3 regions of the Pseudomonas sp. NPDC087336 genome follow, and region 3 is predicted to be linked to each of the others. Evidence: riboswitches for the same ligand, from Rfam matches in the RefSeq annotation. Region 3 holds a riboswitch; each other region holds the start of a gene.
What was found. Region 3 has a riboswitch for cobalamin ahead of cobO (cob(I)yrinic acid a,c-diamide adenosyltransferase). Riboswitches for the same ligand answer to the same signal wherever they lie in the genome.
Positions count from the first base shown of each region.

Region 1: linked by a shared signal. The riboswitch ahead of ACIO0C_RS11455 (ABC transporter substrate-binding protein) and the one ahead of cobO (cob(I)yrinic acid a,c-diamide adenosyltransferase) in region 3 are both predicted to bind cobalamin.
Region 2: linked by a shared signal. The riboswitch ahead of cobW (cobalamin biosynthesis protein CobW) and the one ahead of cobO (cob(I)yrinic acid a,c-diamide adenosyltransferase) in region 3 are both predicted to bind cobalamin.

Region 1 is NZ_JBIUYA010000009.1:113,973-116,231, forward strand. Features, by position in the region: gene ACIO0C_RS11450 (FecCD family ABC transporter permease) at 1-341, opposite strand, end outside; gene ACIO0C_RS11455 (ABC transporter substrate-binding protein) at 338-1,351, opposite strand; cobalamin riboswitch at 1,497-1,692, opposite strand; gene ACIO0C_RS11460 (DUF1624 domain-containing protein) at 1,739-2,259, opposite strand, start outside.
Region 2 is NZ_JBIUYA010000005.1:233,661-235,919, reverse strand. Features, by position in the region: gene cobN (cobaltochelatase subunit CobN) at 1-108, opposite strand, end outside; gene cobW (cobalamin biosynthesis protein CobW) at 112-1,173, opposite strand; cobalamin riboswitch at 1,272-1,484, opposite strand; cobalamin riboswitch at 1,611-1,836, shown strand; gene ACIO0C_RS07395 (CbtB-domain containing protein) at 1,958-2,152, shown strand; gene ACIO0C_RS07390 (CbtA family protein) at 2,164-2,259, shown strand, end outside.
Region 3 is NZ_JBIUYA010000044.1:18,626-20,884, reverse strand. Features, by position in the region: gene ACIO0C_RS28700 (cobyrinate a,c-diamide synthase) at 1-709, opposite strand, end outside; gene cobO (cob(I)yrinic acid a,c-diamide adenosyltransferase) at 706-1,317, opposite strand; cobalamin riboswitch at 1,400-1,634, opposite strand; gene ACIO0C_RS28690 (hypothetical protein) at 1,786-2,259, shown strand, end outside.

The DNA.
Region 1 (2,259 bases), on a different contig from region 3:
CCCAGCAACACCACCAGCACCGCGCCCGTCGAGGCCCCCGCGGAAATGCCGAGCAGGTAGGGATCGGCCAACGGGTTGCGCAACAGCGATTGCAGGATCACCCCACAGGTCGCCAGGCCCGCCCCGCAAGCTGCCGCCACCAGCGCGCGAGTCAGGCGGTAGTTCCAGACGATGCCCTCGTCGATGGGATCGAGGGCATACCCGGCCGCCCACAGTTTGTTGGCCAGCACCTGGAACACCACACCGGGTTCGATGCGGGTTTCACCGATGGCCACACCGGCAATCACGGCCACAAGCAGGATCACCAGCGCAAGCAGAGTGCGAATCAGCGTCGCGGTCATTTTGGCAGGTCGTAGCTGTTGATGGCCGTTGCCAGCGATTCGAGACCGTCAAAGATTCTCACGCTGGCCTGCATGGCCATGGCGTCGAGAATGATGATGCGGTTGTTTTTCACCGCGTCCATGTTGCGGGTCACGGGATCGCTGCGCAGGAATTGCAGTTTCTGTTGATAGTCATCAGCCGGGAAACGACGGCGATCCATGCGGGCGATGACCAGGAAAGTCGGGTTGGCCTTGGCGATGGTTTCCCAGCCAACGGTTGGCCACTCTTCGTCGGACTGCACCACATTGCGCACGCCCAAGGTACCCAGCATGAAGTCGGGAATGCCCTTGTGCCCGGCAACATAGGGATCGATATCCAGGCTGGCACTGGAAAACCAGACCAGCGCGCTGGTGTGCGTGAGGTCTTTGTCTCGCACCGCGGCAATGGATTTGGCCAGGCTGGCCTGCAGTTGCGCGTTCAGTTGCTGCCCACGCGCCTGCACATCAAAAATCTCCGCCAGCTGGGTGATGCTCTTGTAGAGACTGTCAATGCGAAATGGCTGCAGGCGGGTGCCGTCGGCGCCCACCAGGTTGTCCTTGGACTCGCAGTCCGAGGGCATGAGATAGGTCGCAATCTGCAGTTCGTGAAACTGCTCGCGGGTAGCGACGGCACCTTGCGGGCCGACCATCCACTCAAGCTCGACGGCGACCAGCTCCGGGCGTTTGCCGATCACCGACTCGAAACTCGGCTCGTTATCGGCCAGGCGTTCGATCCTGTCGTTTTGCCCCTTGTACTTGGCCAGCACATCATTGAACCACAGCGAAGTGCCGACCAGTTTGTCACCGAGTCCCAGGGCGAAGAGCATTTCAGTGCCGGCCTGGCCGATCGTCACAGCCCGGGCAGGGGCGTGGGCGAACGTCAGTGTGCTGCCGCAGTTCTCGATCGTCAGCGGGTAATGGGTAGGGGAGGCACAGGTGAGGGCAGAAAGACCCAGGCCTGTGACAAGGGCGAAAAAGCGCGGCAACAGCATGATGCAATCTCCATTTGAACCGTACACGCAGCCAGGGTGCAAGGTCTGGAAAACACATCATCGAGCGCTGCCGAAAAAGCAGCGCAAGGCCGATCACCGAAGTGACACGCGCGCAAAGATGTCCTTCCCGGACACCCCGCCGGTTAGTGATTGTTGCTTGGCCGGCAGGTCTCCTGACTGATGCGTCATGGCATGCTCCAGCCTTCCCGGGAATCGATCCCAGTGGCAGTTCAGGAGCAGGCTCGGCACCTACAGTTGCGGGGGCAGTTCCGTTTGATGCGTTGGCAGCATCTCGGATTCCCTATTATTCCCGTTTGGGAACCGGCGGCGGCATGGTAGTCGATCATGCCGCCCGAGGCGAACCTAAGCTCCGATAAGAAGTCCCGGTCAGAAGTATTTGAGCCAGCCAATATCACGACGACGCGCCTTCAATGCGGCGAACCAGCGCACCGGTGGATACAGCGTTGCCGCCAGGATCACGGCGGTCAGCCACACGGCCCCTATGCCGTCGAAGCCGAAGTAGTCGCCCTGGTTCAGGCCAAACAACGCCACGCTGAGTAGATAAAGCATTTTCAGCACATACAGATGAAGCAGGTAGAAAAACATCGGTGCCGCGCCGAATACCGCCAGGATGCTGATCCATTGGCGCTGCCGGGCCCGCTCGAAGCCAAGCAGCAGCAACAGCCCCACGCCCAGCGTCAGGCACAGGAACAGCAGGGAAGGTGGGTATTTGGTGATGTTGAAAAAACCCATGAGGGTGAGCGTGGTGCTTTCGTGGACCACCCACTGTGCCTCGCCATAACCGTTGACCAGGCGCAGGGCGATGAAACCGACCAATGCGCCGGCCCCGGCCAGCAACAGATGGCGCTGGCGCACGGCGGCCGGGGTTGAGCGTGCGAACCAGGGGC
Region 2 (2,259 bases), on a different contig from region 3:
GCTGGAGTCGCCGCTGCACAGGATCACCAGCTCGGCGGGGGTTTGTCCAAGGTCGGCAATGTTGTCATCCGACACGAATCCGCCGGGCTGGGTCCTGAGCAGGTGCATGGGTTACACGCTGAGCGCGGCGCGCAATTGCGCTTCGAGCATTGCGGCGTCCAGTGCCTGGCCGATCAATACCAGGCGGGTGGTGCGCGCTTCTTCAGCGCCCCACTGGCGGTCGAAATGCTTGTCGAAACGGGTGCCCACGCCCTGGATCAGCAGGCGCATCGGTTTGTTCGGGACCGCGGCGAAACCTTTTACGCGAAGGATGCCGTGCTGCACCACCAGTTGGGTCAGCGCATCCATCAGCAGGCTATCGTCGGATGCCGGCAGTTCGATGGAGATCGAGTCGAAGGCATCGTGGTCGTGATCGTCTTCGCCTTCATGGTGGTGGTCGTGATGGCTGTGGCGGCTGTCGATATGCTCTTCGGAACCAGCACCGAGGCCGATCAGCACGTCCAGCGGCAGGCGACCGCTGCTGGCTTCGATGACTTTCACCGCTGGCGGCAATTCCTCGGCGACTTCCAGGCGCACGCGGGCCAGGTCTTCGGGGCTGATCAGGTCGGCCTTGTTGAGGATCACCAGGTCGGCGCTGGCCAGTTGGTCGGCGAACAGCTCGTGCAGGGGCGATTCGTGGTCCAGGTTCGGGTCGAGTTTGCGCATGGCGTCGACCTGGTCCGGGAACGCGGCGAAGGTGCCAGCCGCAACGGCCGGGCTATCGACCACGGTGATCACCGCATCAACGGTGCAGGCACTGCGGATTTCCGGCCACTGGAAGGCCTGGACCAGAGGTTTGGGCAGGGCCAGGCCGGACGTTTCGATCAGGATGTGGTCGAGGTCGCCGCGACGGGCCACCAGTTCGCGCATCACCGGGAAGAACTCTTCCTGCACGGTACAGCACAGGCAGCCGTTGGCCAACTCGTAGACGCGGCCGTTGGCTTCATCGATGGTGCAACCGATGGAACACTGCTTGAGGATTTCGCCGTCAATGCCCAGTTCGCCGAACTCGTTGACGATCACCGCGATGCGGCGGCCCTGGGCGTTGTCGAGCATGTGCCGCAGCAAGGTGGTCTTGCCCGAGCCGAGGAAGCCGGTGACGATGGTGACGGGGAGTTTGGCCAGTGTTTTCATCGGATGCCCTTTGGCAAGGTGGCGGGCATACGGGACGAGAACCGGCGACGCACAAGCGTGCCGCAAGGGTTCGCCACCGGATCACCCCGCCCGGTTGTAGTGAGAATCTGTATCGAGGCAGGTCTCCTGGCTGACGGCTGGCCAGTCGTTGGACTGGCGGTTACTGCGCCTTCCCGCTCGCGCCATGGCTGGCGCATGCAGTGGCATGGCAGAAACTGAACCGTTCACAGTTGCGGGGGCAGCCGCGGCATTGACCGCGTTCCCTTCTTAGCTTCGACAAACGCCGAAGAACCTCGAAAGCGCAAGGCTACGCATGGTATCGGGGCGGGTCAATGTCTTGTGTCGCCCGGATTAGATCGTTCACGCTCCGCGTGGGAACGATCCAACCCTCAGATGAGAACCCTTGCCAATTGACGCCCTACCCTCGCCCATGCTCTCCTACGCATCTTGTTACGGGTGCCCTTCACAGGGTGAAACGGGAAACCGGTGAATCATGTGCTTTACTTCCAGCCATGTCAGTCCGGTGCTGCCCCCGCAACGGTAAGCGAGCGAAGCGTCAGATCCACTGTGCCAATGCGGCATGGGAAGGTGATGCTGGAAGGTTCAGGCTAACGCCTGAGCCCCTCGTGAGCCCGGAGACCGGCCCGCAACACAAAGTGAACAATACGATCACTTCAATCAACAAACCCGCGGTGGGCGGGCGCTGTTCGGACTTCTGCGCGCTCGGTCGTGCGGGGCTCTGCTTGCGCTCTTATTCCCCGCTGACAGAACAGAGGGAAGCGCCATGTCGATTATCAGCAGCACCGGCCACAGCAATACCGCCAGCACCACCACTACCCTGTCCCAACGCCTGACCGCCGCCGTTTGTGCGTCGATCCTCGGCGCGTGCCTGGTGTATTTCGCCGGTTTCTCGCACATCGAAGCCGTTCACAACGCGGCTCACGATACGCGCCACAGTTCCGCGTTCCCGTGCCATTGAGACCTGCCGACATGATCAAGCGTATTGCGCAAACCGCAGGTTTCAGCGGGCTGCTGGCCGCCCTGCTGCTGACCCTGCTGCAAAGCTTGTGGGTTTCTCCGCTGATT
Region 3 (2,259 bases):
CCAGCAAGGGGTCAACCGCCAGCACATCGGGCGCGGCGAACTCCACCGCCGGCGGGAGCGCGACTTCACAACTGCTGGCCAGGGCGTCGGCCGCCGCATCGAGGCGCACATCCAGGTCATTCAACTCGCTGGCCTGCACCAGGCCCAGGTGTCGACTCGGCAATTCGATCCCGGTCTCCCGGGACAAGGCGCCGTACCAGCGCAGGCCTTCGGTCAGACTGCCTTCGAGCAGTTGCGCGTGGCGCAAGGTGCCCACACGATTGGCCAGCACGCCGGCAAACGGCAAGTCCGGCTGATAGCGCGCCAGGCCCAGGGCCAGGGCGCCAAAAGTCTGGGCCATGGCGGTGCCGTCGATCACCGCGAGTACCGGCACCTCGAAATGCCGCGCCAGATCGGCGCTGGACGGCGTACCGTCGAACAGCCCCATGACGCCTTCGATCAGGATCAGGTCGGCGTCGCCGGCGGCCTCCCACAACAGGCGGCGACTGTCCTGCTCGCCGACCATCCACATGTCCAGCTGATACACCGGCGCACCGCTGGCGCGTTCGAGGATCATCGGATCGAGAAAGTCCGGGCCGCACTTGAACACGCGAACCTTGCGTCCCTGGTTACGATGCAACCGGGCCAGCGCGGCGGTCACGGTGGTCTTGCCCTGACCGGACGCCGGCGCGGCAATCAGCACCGCCGGGCAATGTCGAGGCTGGTTCACAGCTCGACGCCTTTTTGCGCCTTGATACCGGCCTGGAAGGCGTGCTTGATCATGCCCATTTCGGTGACGGTATCGGCCAGCTCGACCATCTCCGGCTTGGCGCCGCGACCGGTGACCACTACATGCTGCATGGGCGGGCGCGCTTGCAAATCGCTGAGCACCTGATCGAGATCGAGGTAGCCGTGCTTGAGGGCGATGTTCAGTTCGTCCAGCACCACCAGGCCGATCGAAGGATCGCGCAGCAGTTGCTGCGACACTGCCCAGGCCGCTTCGGCAGCGGCGATATCGCGCTGGCGATCCTGGGTCTCCCAGGTGAAGCCCTCGCCCATCACATGAAAACGCACCTGCTCGGGGAAGCGTCGGAAGAACAACTCCTCACCGGTGCTGTTGCGCCCCTTGATGAACTGCACCACGCCGCACTGCATGCCATGCCCCATGGCACGCGCAAGCATGCCGAACGCCGAGCTGCTCTTGCCCTTGCCATTGCCGGACAGCACCAACAGCAAGCCGCATTCGTTCGGCGAATTGGCGATGCGTTCGTCGATCACAGCTTTTTTGCGCAGCATGCGCGCCAGATGACGTTCGTCACGATCAGGGGTATCAGACATGGGGGAGCTCTCCGTTGAGGCAGGATTAACGGCGGGCAGGCACAAGAATAGACGGCAAGAAGCCTGGCATCGCCCACCGTGATGCCGCTTGGATGGATCAGGCCGGTCTCCGGGCTCATGAGCGGCGTGATGCCAGACTGCGCGCCTTCCCGCGTCACAGATCGACGCAGTGGCTTCAGACGCAGTTTTCACTCATTTACCGTTGCGGGGGCAGCGCCGGGATCGCAGGGCTTCATCGAACAAAGCGCTCACTCACCGGCTTCCCTGTTTCACTCTGTCGACCCAAGTCACAGAGCACCTGAAACAAGCGGCGAAGGTTAGAGGGTTGGGGGTGGAGCGTCAATTGAGAACCGGGTGTTGGAACGAATAACTGCCATCCATCCATAAATGACGTCAATCTTGTGTCACACTCGCAGCAGTGATATCAATCTGCCACAACCTCACAACACAAGAACAAGGGTGAGCCCCATGCAAGGCATGATCATCAGCAATCCGAAGCTGGAATTCCTGCGTCCGGTACTGGAACGCTGGTTCGACTGTATCGACCGCTACAACGCCGTGCGCGGCGACAGCGAGACACCCTACTGGCTCGACGAAAAAGCCAACCTGGGCCTGCTATCCGCCGCGGCATGGATGGCCGAAATGATCACACTGCAACAATCGCCCACGCGCAAACAGACCGAAGAAGGCGAACGCAATGGCCGCGCCGATCTGTTTATCGCCACGACCGAAGCACGCGCCTGGCTGCAGACCACCCAACGCTGGCCGCGGGTCAACAGCCTGAACCTGACCCAGGCCCTGCAGGACATCACCGGCGACGCAAAAAAAATCAGCTACGCCAGCGACCTGAAAATCGGCTGCCTGTTCGTCGCACCGCACAAGAGCCAGCAAGGCGCCACCCCCGAAGAACTCCAGGACATGGTCGATGACTTGCAAAAGGAG